Regions from separate parts of the Streptomyces sp. AB3(2024) genome, predicted to be linked through region 2. Evidence: riboswitches for the same ligand, from Rfam matches in the RefSeq annotation. Region 2 holds a riboswitch; the other holds the start of a gene.
The links. Region 2 has a riboswitch for S-adenosylmethionine ahead of ACEPPI_RS17715 (aminotransferase class V-fold PLP-dependent enzyme). Riboswitches for the same ligand answer to the same signal wherever they lie in the genome.
Positions count from the first base shown of each region.

Region 1 (9,970 bases), on a different contig from region 2:
CCTTGCGGGCGCGGCCGAGCAGGTCGAGACCGGCGTTCTCCAGCTTGAGGCCGACCTCCTCGGAGATGACCGTGCCGCCCGTGAGGATGGCGATGTCGCCGAGCATGGCCTTGCGGCGGTCGCCGAAGCCCGGGGCCTTGACGGCGACGGACTTGAAGGTGCCGCGGATCTTGTTGACGACCAGGGTCGACAGGGCCTCGCCCTCGACGTCCTCGGCGATGATCAGCAGCGGCTTGCCGGACTGCATGACCTTCTCCAGGAGCGGCAGCAGGTCCTTGACCGAGCCGATCTTGGAGTTGACGATCAGGATGTACGGGTCGTCCAGGGACGCCTCCATACGCTCCATGTCGGTCGCGAAGTAGGCCGAGATGTAGCCCTTGTCGAAGCGCATGCCCTCGGTGAGCTCAAGCTCCAGACCGAAGGTCTGCGACTCCTCGACGGTGATGACGCCTTCCTTGCCGACCTTGTCCATGGCCTCGGCGATGAGCTCGCCGATCTGGGTGTCGGCGGCGGAGATGGAGGCCGTGGAAGCGATCTGCTCCTTGGTCTCGACGTCCTTGGCCTGCGCGAGCAGGGCGGCGGAGACGGCCTCGACGGCCTTCTCGATACCGCGCTTGAGGGCCATCGGGTTGGCACCCGCGGCCACGTTGCGCAGACCCTCGCGGACGAGAGCCTGGGCGAGAACGGTGGCGGTGGTCGTACCGTCGCCGGCGACGTCGTCCGTCTTCTTGGCGACTTCCTTGACCAGCTCGGCGCCGATCTTCTCGTACGGGTCCTCGAGCTCGATCTCCTTGGCGATGGAGACACCGTCGTTGGTGATCGTGGGGGCGCCCCACTTCTTCTCAAGGACGACGTTGCGACCCTTGGGGCCAAGGGTGACCTTGACGGCGTCGGCGAGCTGGTTCATGCCACGCTCGAGACCGCGCCGGGCCTCCTCGTTGAACGCAATGATCTTGGCCATCTGAAGTGGTCCTCCCGGACAGGGGTGGATTGCTCCGGACCGCGCCCGCGCCCGCGACGGACGGCCTGCGGAGCCGGCGGTTCCTTCCCGCCGGACCCGTCGGGCCTCACCGACCCGGTCCTCGTCTGAAGTAGCACTCTCACCTGGAGAGTGCTAACGCCAATGATTAGCACTCGACCCCCGCGAGTGCAAGCGGCTTCGGGCAACGCCGGGCGGCTTCCGGCCGGACTCGCGGGGTGACGCACGAGGGGCCCGCATCCCGTGTCCGGGATGTGGGCCCCTCGTACGTCTGTCGCGTCGGTGGTCGATCGCGCTCGGTCTCAGCCGGCAGCAGCGAGCTTGACCATGTCCGCCTGCGGACCCTTCTGGCCCTGCGAGATCTCGAACTCGACCCGCTGACCCTCTTCAAGGGTGCGGTACCCGTCCATCTGGATGGCGCTGTAGTGGACGAACACATCCGCACCACCGTCGACCGCGATGAAGCCGTAGCCCTTCTCCGCGTTGAACCACTTGACGGTGCCCTGAGCCATGCCTAACTCCCCTATTACTGGCCCTTGCGCGGTACCGCACTTCGCGGTCCCGGGTCAGAACTTGCGCCGGAACGCCTCGACCGGGGCTGAATGTATCCGCACCGCTGCTGTCTGCAACAGGTCAATCCGACGAGAATTCTGGACACGCGGAAACATAGAAATAGAGTGAAAATTTGGCATATGGCAGGGCAACTCGGGCCAGACAATCTTCGCCAAAGCCCCATAGGCCGCACGCATGTTGACTCAATGTCAACCCTCACGGGGCCCACTCATATGCGGCGGGCAAGAGCACCGGAGGGGACTTCCCCAACTCTACCGCGCCCAATCAAGCAGAATTGCCCCCTCCACTTATTAGCGGAGGGGGCAATTCTACTTTTCGGGGTCTCAGCCGCCCGCAACGGCCGGAATGATCGAGACGCCGGCGCCGTCCGGCGTCGCCGCCTGCAGACCGCCCTCGAAGCGCACGTCGTCGTCGTTGACGTAGACGTTCACGAAGCGGCGCAGCTTGCCCTGGTCGTCCAGGACGCGCGCGGCGATGCCCGGGTGGTTCTGCTCCAGGGACTCGATGACCTCGGCCAGGGTCGAGCCCTCGGCCGGGACCTCGGCGACGCCGCCGGTGTAGGTGCGCAGGATGGTGGGGATGCGGACGTTGACGCTCATGGCGCTACCGCCTTTCCGGGAGTCGTGGGAAGGGTCAGGCCAGGCCGGCGGCGCGGAACGCGTCCAGGCTCGGGCGGATGGTGGCGGTCTGGCCGCTGTCCGCGGCCACCGCCTCCAGGGTCTTGAGGCCGTCACCGGTGTTCAGGATCACGGTGGTCAGCGCCGGGTCGAGCTGCCCGTTCTCGATGAGCTTCTTCGTCACGCCGACGGTCACGCCGCCCGCGGTCTCGGCGAAGATGCCCTCGGTCTGCGCCAGGATCTTGATCGCCTCGACGACCTGGGTGTCGTTGACGTCCTCGACGTAGCCACCGGTGCGGCGGGCGATGTCCAGGACGTACGGGCCGTCCGCCGGGTTGCCGATGGCCAGCGACTTGGCGATGGTGTCCGGCTTCTGCGGGCGGACCACGTCGTGGCCGGCCTTGAAGGCGGTGGAGACCGGGGAGCAGCCCTCGGCCTGGGCGCCGAAGATCTTGTACGGCTTGTCCTCGACGAGGCCGAGCTTGATGAGCTCCTGCAGGCCCTTGTCGATCTTCGTCAGCTGGGAGCCGGACGCGATCGGGATGACGATCTGGTCGGGCAGCTGCCAGCCGAGCTGCTCGCAGATCTCGTACGCCAGGGTCTTGGAGCCCTCGCCGTAGTACGGACGGAGGTTGACGTTGACGAAGCCCCAGCCCTCGCCCAGCGGGTCGCCGATGAGCTCGGAGCAGAAGCGGTTGACGTCGTCGTAGTTGCCCTCGATGCCGACGAGGTCGCCACCGTAGACACCGGCCATGACGACCTTGCCCTGCTCCAGGTCGTGCGGGATGAACACGCAGGAGCGGAAGCCGGCACGGGCGGCCGCGGCGCCGACGGCGCCGGCCAGGTTGCCGGTCGAGGAGCAGGACAGGGTGGTGAAGCCGAAGGCGCGGGCCGCCTCGACGGCGATGGCCACGACGCGGTCCTTGAAGGAGTGCGTCGGGTTGCCGGAGTCGTCCTTGACGTACAGCTTGCCGGTGACGCCCAGCTCCTTGGCCAGGTTCCGGGCGTCCACGAGCTTGGTGAAGCCGGGGTTCAGGCTGGGCTTGGAGGCCACGTCCGCGGGGACGGGCAGCAGCGGGGCGTAGCGCCAGATGTTGTTCGGGCCGGCCTCGATCGCGGCGCGCAGCGCCTCGGGGTCGCCGAGCGGCAGCTCGTAGGCGACTTCCAGGGGACCGAAGCACTCGACGCACGCGAAGATCGGGCCGAGTTCGAAGCGGGTGCCGCACTCGCGACAGGAAAGACCGGTGGCGGGTCCGAGATCGACGGAACCGGGGGCGGTGGAGGTGGTGACGGTCTGTGCAGCCATGACGGCGAGGCCCTTTCTCCTCATCTTCCCCATGGCGCACTTCGCCATGAGACGGAATTGGCACCTTCCCTAGCCGGGGACCTCGCGGCGTGCGTGTCGAAAACGCATCGCGAGAACCGACTGGTGGGTTGCCGGGGCTTCAACGGGCCGTGTCCCTCTGCCCCTCTGGATGAGCGGTATGGCACCGGCACACGCGCTCTGTGGCGCGCCGGTGCGTTTGTGCGCGGGGACCCCGGCATGCCGTGGTCCGTCGCGTTGTTCAAGACTGTAACCGAAGGACAGGGCGGTTGAGACAGCCGTCCGAACGGCGAGATGGATCACATATCAGCTGATATCGCCGAGGGCCACCGAGGAACCAGGGAGTGCTGAGGGTGCTGGATGAGGTGGAGCGCTGGCTGGCAGACCGCTCCTGGTCCGCCGCCGACCGACCGCTCGACCGGCTGCTCGACCGGAAACGGGCGGCCGGGACGACGGTCAGCGTGGTGCTGCCCGCGCTCGACGAGGAGGCCACGGTCGGGGAGATCGTGGAGGTGATCCGGCGCGATCTGATCGACGGCCTGCCGATCCCCCTGGTCGACGAGCTGGTGGTGGTCGACTCCGGCTCCACCGACCGTACGGCGGAGGTCGCGGCCGGGGCCGGCGCCCGGGTCGTGCACCGGGACGCGATCCTGCCGCGGATCCCCGCGCTGCCCGGCAAGGGCGAGGTGCTGTGGCGTTCGCTGCTCGCCACCACCGGTGACGTGGTCTGCTTCGTCGACGCCGACCTGCGGGACTTCTCGTCGTCCTTCGTCTCCGGGATCGTCGGGCCGCTGCTGACCGATCCGCAGGTGCAGTTCGTCAAGGCCATGTACGACCGCCCGCTCGCGGACGCCCCCGGCCAGGGCGGCCGGGTGACCGAGCTGGTCGCCCGCCCCCTGCTCAACCTGCACTGGCCGCAGCTGGCCGGCTTCGTGCAGCCGCTCGGCGGCGAGTACGCCGTGCGGCGCTCCCTGCTGGAGCGCCTCCCCTTCCCCGTCGGCTACGGCGTCGAGCTGGGCCTGCTGGTGGACGCGCTGCACACGGTCGGGCTGGACGCGCTGGCCCAGGTCGACGTCGGGGTCCGGCTGCACCGGCACCAGGACGGGCGGGCGCTGGGCCGGATGGCCGCCGCGATCTACCGCACCGCGCAGGTCCGGCTCTCGCGCGCGCACCTCGTACGGCCGGAGCTGACCCAGTTCGAGCGGGGGCCGGACGGGTTCGTTCCGCGCACCTACGCGGTGGACACCGAGGAGCGGCCGCCGATGGCGGAGATCAAGGAGTACATGGGCCGCCGCGTGGCTTGACGGCCGCCGGAGCGGCGCCGCACACGAGTTTGAGCCGGGGCGGGCCGGGCTAGGTTCGCCCCATGGCTTCTCAGGTACTCGTCGCCGCGAACCGCGGCCCGCTCTCCTACGCCCTCTCCGACGACGGCACGCTCAGCGCCCGGCGCGGCGGGGGCGGGCTCGTCTCCGGCCTGTCCGCGGCCCTCGCGAAGCAGCCGGAGGCCCTCTGGATCTGCGCGGCCCTCTCCGACGCCGACCGGGAGGCGGTGCGCCGGGGCGCCTCCGAGCCGGGGGTGCGGATGCTGGACATCGACCCGGCCGTGTACGACGGCGCGTACAACGGCATCGCCAACTCGGTGCTCTGGTTCACCCACCACCACCTCTACGACGTCCCGCGCGAGCCGGTCTTCGACGCGGCGTTCCGGCGGCACTGGGACGCGTACGTCTCCTACAACCGGACCTTCGCCGAGGCCCTGGCCGAGGAGGCCGCCGAGGGCGCCCGCGTCCTGGTGCAGGACTACCACCTGGCGCTGGTCCCGGGGCAGCTGCGCGAGCTGCGCCCCGACCTGCGGATCGCGCACTTCACGCACACGCCGTGGGCGTCGCAGGAGTTCATGGAGATGCTGCCCGAAGACATCCGGCGGCAGCTGGTGTGGGGCATGCTCGGCGCGGACCAGCTGGGCTTCCACGCCTGGCGCTGGTCGGCGAACTTCATCACGGGGACCGCCCTGGACGACGCGACCGGCATCGCGGAGCCGTCACTGCCCAGCGGGGTCCCCGAGCGCGGGGTGTGGCACCACAGGGCGGCCACCGACGGGCGCGGGTACGGCCCGAAGCGGTTCACCGAGGTCCGGCAGTACCCGCTCGGCGTGGACGCGGACGACCTTCGCGCTCTCGCGCACCGGCCGGTCGTGGACGACAGGCTGGCCGCGCTGCGGGCGGAGGTCGCGGGCCGCAAGGCGATCGTCCGCGTGGACCGCACCGAGCTGTCGAAGAACATCCTGCGCGGGCTGCTGGCCTACCGGGAGCTGCTCGTCACGCACCCCGAATGGCGGGAGCGGGTGGTGCACCTGGCCTCCGCGTACCCCTCCCGGCAGGACCTGGCGGTGTACCGGGCGTACACGGACTCGGTGCGGGAGCTGGCGGCGGGGATCAACGAGGAGTTCGGGACGGCGGACTGGCAGCCGGTGCTGGTGTCGGTCGAGGACGACTTCGCGCGCTCGCTGGCGGCGTACCGGATGGCGGACGTGGCGCTCGTGAACCCGGTGCGGGACGGGATGAACCTGGTCGCGAAGGAGATCCCGGTGGTCTCGCAGGACGGCTGCGCGCTGGTGCTGTCGACCGGGGCGGGGGCGCACGAGGAGCTGAAGGGCGACGCGATCACGGTGAACCCGTACGACGTCACCGCGACGGCCGAGGCCCTCCACGAGGCGCTGTCCATGCCCCGGGAGGAGCGGGCGGAGCGGACGAAGCGGCTGGCCGCGGCGGCCACGGCGCTGCCCCCGGCGGCCTGGTTCGAAGCTCAGCTGGAGGCGCTGGCCGGGGCCTGAGCGGGGGCGCTCGTGCTCGCGGGCCGCAGGCCCGGGAGGCACAGGGCGAGGGCGCCGAGGAGGAACCCGTAGCAGGAGACCAGGCCGTGGCCGTTGGCCTGGGCGAACCAGAGGACGAGGCCGAGGACGGGCACCCCGGCGGCGAGCAGCAACTCCTTGGTGTTGCCGGCCGCGGGGTTCCCGGCGGCCTCGGCGGCGCGGCGCGAGCGCAGGGCTCGGAGCAGGAGGGCGGCGGCGAGGGTGGCCCCGAGGAAGTAGGTGGCGCCGGAGCTCCCGGCGAAGTTCCGGGGGTCGGCGGCGTGGTGGCCGCCCGCGCCGAGCAGGGCGTCGAGGTGCTCCGGCAGGAGGATCCCGGCGAGGAACAGGGCCAGGGTGCGGGGCGCGCCCCAGAACCAGTCGGCCAGCGCGGCGACGGCGGCGAGGGTGGCGATGTTCCAGGCGCCGCCGAGGAGGCCGCCGTTCTGCATGAAGACGGCGGTGACCACGCGCCACCAGCCGCTCCGGGCGGGGTCGTCGTCGAGGGCGTCCATGGCCCCTGACCAGCACAGCTGCGTGACGACCCCGGCGAGGGCGAGGCCGGTCAGAGCCAGTGCCGCCCAGGGGATGCGGCGCCCGCGCAGGGTGTCCCGGCCGAGGAGGTCGAGGCCCCCGTTGAACATCATCACCATCAATGCCGCCGTGGTCGCGTTGAACACGATCGCGCCCATCGCCGCCACCCCCCTCCGGTCGTCGTGGGATGACGGTAGCGCTCCGGACCGACAGTTTCAAACAGTGTTAGAAAATGGGCGTAGGCTGTCCCCGTGAAGCTGACGAAGGAACGCATCATCGACGCGGGCATGGCGGAGTTCGCCGAGTCCGGCTACCACGGCCTGTCCATGCGCCGCGTGGCCCAGCGGCTCGACGCGAAAGCGGGCAGCCTCTACTACCACGTGCCCAGCAAGGGCGTCCTGGTCCGGCTGATGGCGGACCGGGTGGCGCGGCAGGCCTACGACGCCGGCACGGCCGCCCTGGCCGCACTGGATCCCGGCGCGGGCTGGCGGGAACGGGTGGAGGTCCAGGCCCTCACGCTGCGCGACGGCATCCGGCGCCACGCCGGGGGCGCGGTGATGTTCGCCGACAGCCCCAAGGTGCTCAGCACCGGGGCGCTGTCCGTGATGGAGCGGCTGCTGGAGACCCTGCGTGCGGCCGGCGTGCCGGAGGCGGACTGCGCGGTGGGGGCCGACGCGCTGCTCAGCCACCTCACGGGCTTCGTGCTCCAGGAGCAGAGCGAGTCCCCCGAGGCGCCCGTCGGGCCCGAGGACGTCGCCGCAGTGCTGGAACGCTTCCCGCTGACGGTGGCCGCCGCATCGGCCCACGGGGAGGACGAGAAGTTCCTGCTCAGCGTGCGCCTGATCTGCGCCGGCCTCGCGACGCTGATCCCCTGATCCGTCGCGAAGCCCACGCAGATCAGGCGGGTCAGCCGGTGCGCAGGGCCCCGGCGAGGGTCGCGAGGAAGGCCGTCACGGCGGCCGGGCCCGGGAGGACGAGGTCGGCGCGGGCGGCGAGTTCCGGGACCTCCGCCGAGCCGCTGCACACCAGCAGCCCCGGCAGGCCCTCGGCCCGGCGCTTCTCGACCGCCGAGAACGCCGCGAGGTCCCCGAGGTCGTCCCCGGCGTACAGCACGGCCCCGGCCCGCCGCTCCTCCAGGAACTCCGTCAGGGCGACGCCCTTGTCCATGCCCGGCGGCCGCAGCTCCAGCACGGCCCGGCCTGGCTCGACCATCAGCCCGTGGCGGGCGGCGAGCTCCGCGAGGGGTTCCCGCAGGGCGCCGAACGCCGCCTCCGGGTCCTCGGCCCGCCGGGTGTGCACGGCCAGCGCGCGGCCCTTCTCCTCGATCCAGGTCCCGCGCCACGCGCCGATGGCGTCGAGGAAGCCCGGCAGCTCGGCCCGTACGGCGGCCACTCCGGGGTGTTCGGCGGGGGCGTGCACGATGCCGGTGACGGCGTCCCAGCGCTCGGCCCCGTAGTGGCCGAGGACGACGAGGTGTTCCAGACCGGGTACTCCGGCGAAGCCGCCGTAGCGGACGGCGACCCCGGCCGGGCGGCCGGTGACCACGGCGACGGCCGCGACCTGCGGGGCGAGCGCGGCGAGCGCCGGTACGGCGTCCGGGTGCGCGCGGGCCTGGTCCGGGTCGGGGACGATCTCGGCGAGGGTGCCGTCGAAGTCGAGGGCGACGACGGCGTTGCGGGGTGCGCGGAGGAGGGCTTCGAGTCCCTCGCGTCCGGCTGCGGTGGCGGGCACGGGCATCGGCAGGTCGTGCGGATGGCTCCCCATGCAGACGACCCTACCGGCGGCGCCCGGACGCGCCCACCCTTTCGCGGACAGTCACCTACCGCCGGGCCCGCTGGGCCTCGCGGATCCGCCGGAGCCGGTTGACGGTGCCCGGTGCGTGTTCGAGCGCCCGTGGATCATCCATCAAGGCGTTGAGCAGCTGGTAGTAGCGGACGGGGGTCAGGCCGAGCCCTTCCCGTATCGCCCGCTCCTTGGCGCCGGGCCCGGGCCAGGTGCGGCCTTCGTACGCGAGCACGGCGGCCTCCGTGGCCGTCAGCCGCCCGTCGTCCGTCATACGGCCAGATTAACGCCGCCCGCCGACAGCGCCCCCGCGCGGGGCGCCGGCGGCGGGCGCCGCCGGCTCAGTGGTCGCCGTCCGCCTTGCGCGCGGTCGTCGCGATGTCCTCCAGGACCTTCTCGGGCTGCCCGCCCGGCTGGACGACCTGTCCGATCTTCTGCTTGATGTCCTCGCTGACCCCGGCCCAGGACTTCTTGCCGACCGGGTAGAGGCGGGACGTCGGCAGGGCCGTCAGGAAGGTCTTCAGCTGGGCCGCCGAGCCGCCCGTGCTCGCGTCCATGGCCCGGTAGCCGCTGGTGGTGACGGGCAGCAGGTCGTACATGGACGTGAAGGCGGTCACGTTCTTCGCCGAGTACAGGTGGTCCAGGAACTTCCCGGACTCTTTCCTGTGGCCGTTCTTGAAGGCCATCACCCAGTCCGCGACGCCCATCGCGGAGTGGTCGGCGCCGTCGGTGGTCGGCATCGGGACCATGCCGAACTTCACGCCCTTGCCCGCGGCCTGCTTGAGCAGGGTGGGGTGGCCGTTGAGCATGCCCACCTCGCCGCGGGTGAAGGCGTCGAAGGCGGCCTGGCGGTCCAGCTTGCCCGGCTCGACCGGGCCGGTCAGGCCCTGCCCGACCATCTTGTCGCGCAGGAACTCGAAGGACTTCACGTTCTCCGGGGAGTCGATCGCGTACGCCTCCTCGTTGTCGGTGTAGCCACCGCCGCCCGCGAGCATCCACATCATCGACTCGGCCTGGGCCTCCTCGCGGCCCAGCGGCAGCGCGAAGGGGGTGGGCACGCCCGCGCCCTTGAGCTTCTTGGCGGCCGCCTCCAGGTCCGCCCAGCTCTTGGGCTGCCAGGGGGTCGAGCCGTCCTTGGGTATCACTCCGGCGTCGCCGAGCAGCTTGGTGTTGTAGAAGAGCAGCCGGGTGCTGGCCACGAAGGGCATCCCGTACTGGACCCGCTTGACCTTGCCCGCGTCGGCGAGCGGGGCGAGGAAGTCGGCCTCGGTGTTGACGGAGAGCAGCTCGTCGGCGGTGTAGAGCTTGCCCGC
Region 1 covers NZ_JBGWAB010000007.1:103,682-113,651, reverse strand. Annotated here, with positions in the region: gene groL (chaperonin GroEL) at 1-961, opposite strand, end outside; gene ACEPPI_RS05210 (cold-shock protein) at 1,282-1,491, opposite strand; gene ACEPPI_RS05205 (MoaD/ThiS family protein) at 1,876-2,151, opposite strand; gene thrC (threonine synthase) at 2,186-3,475, opposite strand; SAM riboswitch class I at 3,493-3,651, opposite strand; gene ACEPPI_RS05195 (glucosyl-3-phosphoglycerate synthase) at 3,847-4,797, shown strand; gene ACEPPI_RS05190 (trehalose-6-phosphate synthase) at 4,860-6,326, shown strand; gene ACEPPI_RS05185 (hypothetical protein) at 6,299-7,033, opposite strand; gene ACEPPI_RS05180 (TetR/AcrR family transcriptional regulator) at 7,127-7,750, shown strand; gene otsB (trehalose-phosphatase) at 7,782-8,639, opposite strand; gene ACEPPI_RS05170 (DUF3263 domain-containing protein) at 8,695-8,931, opposite strand; gene ACEPPI_RS05165 (extracellular solute-binding protein) at 8,999-9,970, opposite strand, start outside.
Region 1: linked by a shared signal. The riboswitch ahead of thrC (threonine synthase) and the one ahead of ACEPPI_RS17715 (aminotransferase class V-fold PLP-dependent enzyme) in region 2 are both predicted to bind S-adenosylmethionine.

Region 2 (9,970 bases):
CGTCGCGCACTCCAGGAACTCCACCGGCGGCAGGTCGGCCGCCGGCCTGCGCCCGGCCGCCAGCCGCACCTGCTCCCGGGTGCCCGCGTCGTCGCTGTAGACCAGAACCCGTGCAGTCGCCCGCATTTCGTTCCTCCACGTGTCACGTGAATCACGTTGATGTTGCGCGGGATGCTACTCCGTCCGACCGGCCGTCAACATCGGTTCCGGCAGCCCCGCACAAGACGCCGGGAGAGGGATCTGATGGGCCGTTCGGGCCTTGCACACGCCCCTGACACTCCGAACGGCACCCCCCGGGGTGAGGGCGGGATAAGCGACCGACATAATGTCGGTCGTGGCGACAGCAACGACAGTAGATACCGGGCACGCGCACCCGACGGTCAACCGGCCGAACCTCGTCAGCGTCGGAACCATCATCTGGTTGAGTTCCGAGCTGATGTTCTTCGCGGCCCTCTTCGCGATGTACTTCACCCTGCGATCCGTGACAGGCACCGAGTACTGGACAGAACAGGCTTCGGCCTTGAATCTGCCCTTCTCGGCGACGAACACAACGATCCTGGTGCTTTCCTCGCTCACCTGCCAGCTCGGCGTATTCGCCGCCGAGCGCGGTGACGTGAAGAAGCTCCGGACGTGGTTCATCATCACGTTCGTCATGGGTGCGATCTTCATTGGCGGCCAGGTGTTCGAGTACACCGAGCTGGTCAAGCACGAGGGCTTGTCTCTCTCGTCAGGCCCGTACGGCTCGGTCTTCTACCTGACCACCGGCTTCCACGGTCTGCACGTGACGGGCGGTCTCATCGCCTTCCTGCTGGTCCTCGGCCGGACGTACGCGGCCAAGAGGTTCACCCACGAACAGGCCACGTCGGCCATCGTCGTGTCCTACTACTGGCACTTCGTCGACGTCGTCTGGATCGGCCTCTTCGCCACGATCTACCTGATCAAGTAGCGAACACGTCGCCGGGCACCGCCCCGGCACTCCATCCAGACACACCGACGCAGAAGATCCTGACACCGGGGTAATCCGTGAAAAAGCTCTCCGCACGACGACGCCATCCGCTGGCGGCGGTCGTCGTTCTACTCTTCGCGCTGGCGGTCACTGGGGGGCTGTACGCCGCCTTCGCGCCCGCTGGCAAGGCGCAGGCCGATGAAACCGCCCAGTCCCTCGCCATCGAGGAGGGCAAGAAGCTCTACGCCGTGGGTTGCGCAAGCTGCCACGGAACCGGCGGTCAGGGTTCCACTGACGGCCCCAGCCTGGTCGGCGTCGGCTCCGCGGCCGTCGACTTCCAGGTGAGCACGGGCCGCATGCCCGCCCAGCAGCCCGGCGCCCAGGTGCCGAGGAAGCCGGTCATCTACTCCCAGGCTCAGATCGACCAGCTCGCCGCGTACGTCGCGTCGCTCGGTGCCGGCCCGATCACGCCCACCGAGAAGCAGTACGACCCGGCCGGTGCCGACATCGCCAACGGTGGTGTGCTCTTCCGCAACAACTGCGCGCAGTGCCACAACTTCACCGGCGAGGGCGGCGCCCTGACGCTCGGCAAGTACGCCCCGAACCTGGACGGCGTCGAGCCGAAGCACATCTACGAGGCCATGCTCACCGGCCCGCAGAACATGCCCTCCTTCCCCGACAGCACCATGCCGGAGAAGCAGAAGAAGGACATCATCGCGTACCTCCAGAACGTCAACGGCGAGAAGTCGACCAGCCCCGGTGGCCTCAAGCTCGGCGGCCTCGGCCCCGTCTCCGAGGGTCTGTTCGGCTGGATCTTCGGTCTGGGTGCGCTGATCGCTGTCGCCGTCTGGGTCGCGGCCCACACCGCTAAGGCCAAGAAGTCATGAGTAGCCAAGACATTCCCGAAGAGAAGCACCTGCCGAGCGAGCAGGGCGACGCGCACCACGGTGGCGTAGCGGTCGCGGACGATCCGTTCGCCGACCCGGGCCTTCCGGTCCACAAGCCGCGCATCCAGGACATCGACGAGCGGGCCGCCAAGCGGTCCGAGCGTACGGTCGCGATGCTGTTCACGCTGTCGATGCTGGCCACGATCGGCTTCATCGTCTCGTACGTGACCCTCCCGGTCGACAAGATCGTCTTCATCTTCCCGATCGGGAAGGTGAGCGCGCTGAACTTCGCGCTCGGTCTGACCCTGGGCACGGCCCTCTTCTGCATCGGCGCGGGCGCGGTCCACTGGGCCCGCACCCTGATGTCCGACGTCGAGGTCGCCGACGACCGTCACGAGATCGCGGCGCCGGCGGAGGTCAAGGCGAAGGTCCTGCAGGACTTCGCCGACGGTGCGAACGAGTCCGGCATCGCCCGCCGCCCGCTGATCCGCAACACGATGCTCGGCGCGATGGCCATGGTGCCGCTCGCCGGCGTCATGCTGCTGCGCGACCTGGGCCCGCTGCCCGAGGTCAAGCTGCGCAAGACCGTGTGGGCCAAGGGCAAGCTGCTGATCAACGACAACACCAACGAGCCGCTGCGTCCCGAGGACGTGCTCGTCGGTTCGCTGACCTTCGCCCGGCCGGAAGGCCTGGAGGAGGAGCAGCACGACTTCCAGACGCAGATCGCCAAGGCCGCCCTGATGATCGTCCGCATCAAGCCGGAGGACATCAAGGACAAGCAGGAGCTGGAATGGTCCCACGAGGGCATCGTGGCCTACTCCAAGATCTGCACCCACGTCGGCTGCCCGATCAGCCTGTACGAGCAGCAGACGCACCACGTGCTCTGCCCGTGCCACCAGTCCACCTTCGACCTCTCCGACGGCGCCCGAGTCATCTTCGGCCCGGCCGGTCACGCGCTTCCGCAGCTGCGGATCGGCGTCAATGACGAAGGCTTCCTCGAAGCGCACGGCGACTTCGAAGAGCCCGTCGGTCCTGCTTTCTGGGAGCGCGGATGAGCACTGCCACCACGAATTCATCAGCCGCTGGCGCGCCGGGCAACACGGCGCGCAAGGCGCCGGCCGGCGAGCGCGTAGCCGACTGGGCGGACGGCCGCCTGGGCATCTACAGCCTGGCCAAGTCCAACATGCGCAAGATCTTCCCGGACCACTGGTCCTTCATGCTGGGTGAGATCTGCCTCTACAGCTTCATCATCATCATCCTCACGGGTGTGTACCTGACGCTGTTCTTCCACCCGAGCATGAACGAGGTCGTGTACCACGGCTCGTACGTGCCGATGCAGGGTGTCCAGATGTCCGAGGCCTTCGCCTCGACCCTGGACATCAGCTTCGACGTCCGCGGCGGTCTGCTCATCCGGCAGATCCACCACTGGGCGGCGCTGATCTTCGTCGCGGCCATGCTCGTGCACATGATGCGCGTGTTCTTCACGGGTGCCTTCCGCAAGCCGCGCGAGGTCAACTGGGTCTTCGGCTTCCTGCTGCTGGTCCTCGGCATGTTCACCGGTTTCACCGGTTACTCCCTGCCGGACGACCTGCTCTCGGGCACCGGTGTCCGCTTCATGGAGGGCGCGATCCTGTCCGTGCCGGTCGTCGGCACGTACATGTCGTTCTTCCTCTTCGGCGGCGAGTTCCCCGGCGGCGACTTCGTCGCCCGGTTCTACTCGATCCACATCCTGCTGCTGCCCGGCATCATGATGGGCCTGCTGGTCGCCCACCTGATCCTGGTCTTCTACCACAAGCACACCCAGTTCGCGGGTCCGGGCAAGACGAACAACAATGTCGTCGGCATGCCGCTGCTGCCGGTCTACATGGCCAAGGCCGGAGGCTTCTTCTTCCTGGTCTTCGGTGTCATCGCGGCCATCGCGGCGCTCGCCTCGATCAACCCGATCTGGGCGCTCGGCCCGTACCGCCCGGACCACGTGTCCACCGGTGCGCAGCCCGACTGGTACATGGGCTTCTCCGAGGGCCTCATCCGTGCCATGCCGGGCTGGGAGATCAACCTCTGGGGCCACACGCTGGTCCTGGGCGTGTTCATCCCGCTGGTGATCTTCCCGCTGGTCCTCGCCACGATCGCGGTGTACCCGTTCATCGAGGCCTGGGTCACCAAGGACAACGGCGAGCACCACATCCTGGACCGCCCGCGCAACGTCCCGACCCGTACGGCCTTCGGTGTCGCCTGGCTCACCTGGTACGTGATCCTGCTGATCGCCGGTGGCAACGACATGTTCGCGCAGTACTTCCACCTGTCGATCAACTCGATCACGTGGTTCGCGCGGATCGGCTTCTTCGTGGGCCCGGTCATCGCCTTCGTGATCACCAAGCGGATCTGCCTCGGCCTCCAGCGCCGGGACCACGACAAGGTGCTGCACGGTCGCGAGACCGGCATCATCAAGCGCCTGCCGCACGGTGAGTTCGTCGAGGTCCACGAGCCGCTCCCGCAGGGCAAGCTGCACACCCTCACCTCGCACACGCAGTACGCGCCGATCGAGATCGGCCCGACGGTCGACGAGAACGGCGTCGAGCGCAAGGTGAAGGCCGGCGAGAAGCTCCGCGCGAAGCTCAGCAAGGGCTTCTACGGAGAGAACACCCAGATTCCGAAGCCCACGGCGGAGGAGTACAAGGAGATCCAGAGCGGCCACGGCCACCACTGATCTCCGGTATGACAGCTTGAGGGATCGGTTTCGGCCAATCCTGGTGTCGCCACGGTGAGAGCCCCGTCCAGTGTCTGGACGGGGCTCTTCGCCGTCTCCGGGGCTGGATAGGCTGAGATCCTTCCCCATTCGACGTGGAACTTTTCCGAGCAGCAGGAGCGGACCATGAACGTTGTGACCCCGGCAGGCGGCGACAGCGTGGCGGCCCGTGGCTGGCCGGGCCTCCTCGACGCCCTCCTGACCGGCCAGGACCTCGGTGCGGACGACACCGCCTGGGCGATGGACCGGATCATGCGGGGCGAGGCCACGGACGCGCAGATCGCCGGTTTCATGGTGGCCCTGCGGGCCAAGGGGGAGACCGTCGCGGAGATCAACGGCATGGTGCGTGCCATGTACGATCACGCCAATCTGATCGAGGTGCCGGGCCGGACGGTGGACATCGTCGGCACGGGCGGGGACGGCGCCAAGACCGTCAACATTTCCACGATGTCCGCGCTCGTGGTGGCCGGCACCGGCGCGAAGGTGGTCAAGCACGGAAACCGGGCCGCGTCCTCCGCGAGCGGCTCCTCGGACGTGCTGGAGAAGCTCGGCGTCAACCTCAACCTCACCCCGGCCCGGGTGGTGGAGGTCGCCGAGGAGGCCGGCATCACCTTCTGCTTCGCCGTGAAGTTCCACCCCGCGCTGCGGCACGTGGCGGCGGCCCGCAAGGAGCTGGGCATCCGGACCACCTTCAACTTCCTCGGCCCGCTCACCAACCCGGCGAAGGTCCGCGCACAGGCCACCGGCGTGGCGGACGCCCGGGTCGCCCCCATCGTGGCCGGGGTGCTCGCGGAGCGCGGCTCCTCGGCACTGGTCTTCCGGGGCGACGACGGCATGGACGAACTCACCACGACGGCCACCTCCCGGGTGTGGTGGGTCCGCGACGGCGCGGTCACCGAGCAGACGTTCGACCCGCGTGACATCGGGATCCCGATCGTGGACGTCTCCGCCCTGCGTGGTGAGGACGCCTCCTACAACGCGGACGTCGCCCACCGGCTGCTGGCCGGCGAGAGGGGCCCCGTGCGCGAGGCCGTCCTGCTGAACTCGGCGGCGGCCCTGGTGGCGCTGGACCCGGGCAGCGGGTCCCTGGAGGAGCAGCTGGCGGCGGGCGTCGTCCGCGCGGCCGAGTCGATCGACTCGGGCGCGGCCCGGGCGGCCCTGGAACGCTGGGCAGCCGCCAGCAACGCGTAGCCGCCGCCGCACGGCGCCTCCCGACGGCCGACGCCCGACGGCCGGAGGCCGGCGCAGCCGGGCGAAGCCCGGGAGGCCGCCCGCGGCCGAGCGGTGCGAGCACGGCGTTCAAGAGGAGATCCCGGTCCACATCGTGGACCGGGGTCTTGCGCGTGGAGGATCTTGTGGCAGGATGCTGACCAGGTCACGAGTGACAGCGTTTAGGCCCCGGCTTGCTGTCCGGCAACCCTCCTTCCGTGGCGGGGTGCCCCGGGTGATGACCAGGTCGTAGGCAGCGAGGTCTACGGCAAGCGCGGATCCCTCGATACCAGGGGTCCTGGGTCTTCGAGGAGCTTTTTCTGTGAGCAAGCGAATGCGATAGGGCGACTCCGCCCCTTCTTCACCCCTCGGATCAGGGTCGCTCAGGCGTACCCCCACGTCCTTCCGAGGTCCTTCCCGTACCCCTGTGTCCGGCCGACGCCGTCGCGTCCCGCCGTACCCGCGTACGGGCACACCGAAGCCATTCAGCCCTGCCTGCCGGGAGACACCGCCATGTCCGCATTCCTGAACTCCGCCGCCACCGACGTCGCCGTCGACCCCGCCTGTGCCCAGCCGCTGCCGGTGCTCGGCCGCGACGTCACCGTCCCGCTCGTCACCGGTGGCGAGGTCACCTACGCCGCCCTCGACTACGCGGCCAGCGCTCCCGCGCTCCAGCGGGTCTGGGACGACGTGGCCGCGTACGCCCCGTACTACGGCAGCGTCCACCGCGGGGCCGGGTACCTCTCGCAGCTCTCCACCGACCTGTTCGAGCAGAGCCGCGTCACCGTCGCGGAGTTCCTGGACTGCCGCCCCGACGACCAGGTGGTCTTCACCCGGTCGACCACCGACTCGCTGAACCTGCTGGCCGCCGTCCTGCCGGCCGACTGCCAGGTCTTCGTCTTCGAGACCGAGCACCACGCCTCGCTGCTGCCGTGGACGAACGCCCAGGTCACCTACCTCAACGCCCCGCGCACCCCGGCCCAGGCCGTCGCCACCCTGGAGCGGGCACTGGCCGACCGCGAGCCCTACGGCCCCGCCCTGGTCTGCGTCACCGGTGCCTCCAACGTCACCGGTGAGCTGTGGCCGGTCAAGGAGCTGGCCGCCGCCGCGCACGCCCACGGCGCGCGGATCGTCCTGGACGCCGCCCAGCTGGCACCGCACCACCCCGTGTCCGTCCGGGAGCTGGACGTGGACTGGGTCGCCTTCTCCGGCCACAAGCTCTACGCCCCCTTCGGCTCGGGCGTCCTCGCCGGCCGCGCCGACTGGCTCCAGGAGGCCGAGCCGTACCTCGCGGGCGGCGGCGCCTCCCGCAAGGTGGCCCGCCGCGAGGACGGCGGCGTCGACGTCGAGTGGCACACCACCGCCGCCCGCCACGAGGCCGGCTCCCCGAACGTCATCGGCGTCTACTCCATCGCCTCGGCCTGCCGCGCCCTGAAGGAGGCCGGGTTCGAGAACCTGGTCGCCCGCGAGAACCACCTCATCGCCAGGGTCCGCGAGGGCCTGGCGGACATCCCCGCCGTGCGCGTGCTCTCCCTCTTCGGGGACGACGCCCCGCGCGTCGGCGTCATCTCCTTCGTGGTGGACGGCTGGAACAGCTCGCACTTCGCCGCCGCGCTGTCGGCGGAGTACGGGATCGGCGTGCGCGACGGCCTCTTCTGCGCCCACCCGCTGGTCCGCACCCTGCTCGGCAGCGAGCCGCAGGAGCCCGGCGAGTGCGGGGCCCCGGAGGCCGCGCCGGGGGAGCGCTCGCTCAACGCGATCCGGGTCTCCTTCGGTGCGGGCACCCCCGACGAGCACGTCGAGCGGTTCGTCCGGGCCGTCGGGGAACTGGTCGCGGACGGCGCCAAGTGGCAGTACCGCACGGAAGAGGGCCGCTGCGTCCCGGCCGTCTGATCCGGCACGGTCCCACAGGCTGTCGGGCATGACGTACGGGGACCCCGTACCGGCCCTGCGCGCCGCCGACTGCGAGCCGTTCCAGGGGTACGGGGGCGACGGCGACCTGTGCTGGACCCCGGAGCCGGTCCGGGACCGGTGCCGCGAGCGGGGCCGGGAGCGGGCCGCGGCCCAGGGTCGGGGAGCCGGCGCGGAGCCGGCACGGGCACTCGGGGGCTGCGCGGCTGCCTGTTCCGGCTCCAGGAGGGACGGCCGGCCCTGCCGGGCGAGAGCCTGCCGGGGCTCGGCGGAGCCTGAGGGGGACGGTCCCGGGGCGGAACCCGGGCCCCCTGTGACCCCGCCGGCCAGGCGCTACGCGTCGAGGCCGATCGCGAAGGCCGCTTCCAGGTCGTGCTGGGAGTACGTGCGGAACGCCACGTGCGTGTCGGTGGCCTCGACGCCCGGGATCTTGCTGATGCGGCCGGGGATGATGTCGGCCAGGTTCTCGTGGCGGGCGACGCGGACCAGCGCGATCAGGTCGTACGTGCCGGTGACGGAGTAGACCTCGCTGACGCTGTCCAGCGCGGCGATGGACTCGGCGATCTCGGGGATGCGGTCCACGCTGGTCTTGATGAGCACGATCGCGGTGATCACGGTTGGCTTTCTCCCTCGCCGGCAGTCACTGGTCGCCTCACTCTAGTCGTACGGCGATAACGCGCCCATGCGTAGAGGAAGCCCACGGAGAAGCCCACCACGTGCGCCAGGTAGGCCACCCCCGGCCCGCTCTCCGCGCGTTGCGCGGCCAGCCACTGGAGGGCGAACCAGAACACCAGCACGATCCAGGCCGGGAAGCGCAGGGGCAGGAAGAGCAGGAACGGGAACAGGCTCGTCACCCGGGCCCTCGGGAAGAGGCAGAGGAAGGCCCCGAGGACCGCCGAGATCGCGCCGGACGCGCCGACCAGGGTCTGGTCCGAGGAGGCGTTGGCCGCCGCGTACGCCGCCAGCGCCAGGTACCCCGTGCAGACGTAGAAGACGAGGAAGGGCGCCCGGCCCATCCGCTCCTGCGTCATCGCGCCGAAGACGTGCAGGAAGAGCATGTTCCCGAGCAGGTGGAGCCAGCTGCCGTGGACGAACAGCGCGGTCAGCGGGGTGAGCAGCGGGCGCGCGGCCCCCGAGAAGAGTTCGTCGGGCACCACCCCCCAGTGCCGGAAGTACGCCGTCCCCGTGGTGAGCAGCCGGTCGCCGGTGCCGTAGGCGGGATTCAGGCCGGAGGCGGGGCCGAACAGGAAGGCCAGGCAGCAGCCGGCGATCAGTGCGTACGTGACCACCGGGCCCCGGGCGGCCTCGCGTACCGTCAGCCACTTTACGATCATGCGACAGAGCATGACGCAGACGGACCCGCCCGAGGGGGGTGCCAGGCCGTAGGGTTACGTGCGCGGTCCGTGCACTGCCGCGGAAGGCTTTAATTGAATGAGTTACGAAGGAGCGAGCGACCTGATGACGGTTCCCCTGCCGACCGACACCACCCGGTGGCGCTGCACGCTGTGCGGCAACCTCACGCGGTTCGACGTCACCCGTTCGTCGAAGGTCGTGGAGTACGTCCACCTGGACCTCGCCGGGGAGCCCAAGGTCGAGGAGCGCGAGGTGGTCAGTGAGACCATCGAGTCGGTCCGCTGTCGCTGGTGCAACGCGGTGGACCAGATCGAGCTCGTGGACAGGCCGGGCGCGGACTCCTGAGGGAGCCGGGCCCACAGTAGATCACGGTAGGGGTGACGGATTGTGGAGCCAGCAAGCGGTGCCGAGCCGGCCGAGGTGGCCGGCGACGCCGCCGAGGTGCTCGACCGCCCGCTGCCGGAGGGCGTGCGGCGCCGGGTCGTAGCGCTCGTCTCGGACGCCTTCGGCGGACTGACGGTCGCGGACCTCCCGGCACAGCTGCGGCAGTACGCCCGGTTCACCCCGACCCGCCGCGCCAAGTTCGCGGGCAACGCCATGGCCGCCGCCGTGGAGACGGACGGGGTCTTCCGCAGCCGGGTCGCGGAGAAGCTGCGCGAGGCGCAGCCGGAGCTGGCCGGGGCGCTGGACGGCGGGGCCCCGCCCGCGGCCGCGGATCCGCTGGACGTGGCGGCAGCCGCGTACGTGCTGCGTCCGGCCGGCTGGGTGAAGCTGGTGGCCGCCGCGGGCGAGGAGGCCCAGCGCGCCGACGCCGAGCGGGTCGGTGACGAGACCCGCCGGGAGCTGGAGCGGCTGCGCGCGGAGCTGGCCCAGGCGCGGGAGCTCCAGCGCGCCGGGGGCGACCAGGTGAGGGTCGAG
Region 2 covers NZ_JBGWAB010000039.1:32,577-42,546, reverse strand. Annotated here, with positions in the region: gene ACEPPI_RS17745 (hypothetical protein) at 1-126, opposite strand, end outside; gene ACEPPI_RS17740 (heme-copper oxidase subunit III) at 326-946, shown strand; gene ACEPPI_RS17735 (c-type cytochrome) at 1,024-1,833, shown strand; gene ACEPPI_RS17730 (Rieske 2Fe-2S domain-containing protein) at 1,830-2,888, shown strand; gene ACEPPI_RS17725 (cytochrome bc complex cytochrome b subunit) at 2,885-4,540, shown strand; gene trpD (anthranilate phosphoribosyltransferase) at 4,706-5,770, shown strand; SAM riboswitch class IV at 5,953-6,069, shown strand; gene ACEPPI_RS17715 (aminotransferase class V-fold PLP-dependent enzyme) at 6,302-7,681, shown strand; gene ACEPPI_RS17710 (Lrp/AsnC family transcriptional regulator) at 8,033-8,314, opposite strand; gene ACEPPI_RS17705 (rhomboid family intramembrane serine protease) at 8,311-9,033, opposite strand; gene ACEPPI_RS17700 (hypothetical protein) at 9,158-9,397, shown strand; gene ACEPPI_RS17695 (NYN domain-containing protein) at 9,437-9,970, shown strand, end outside.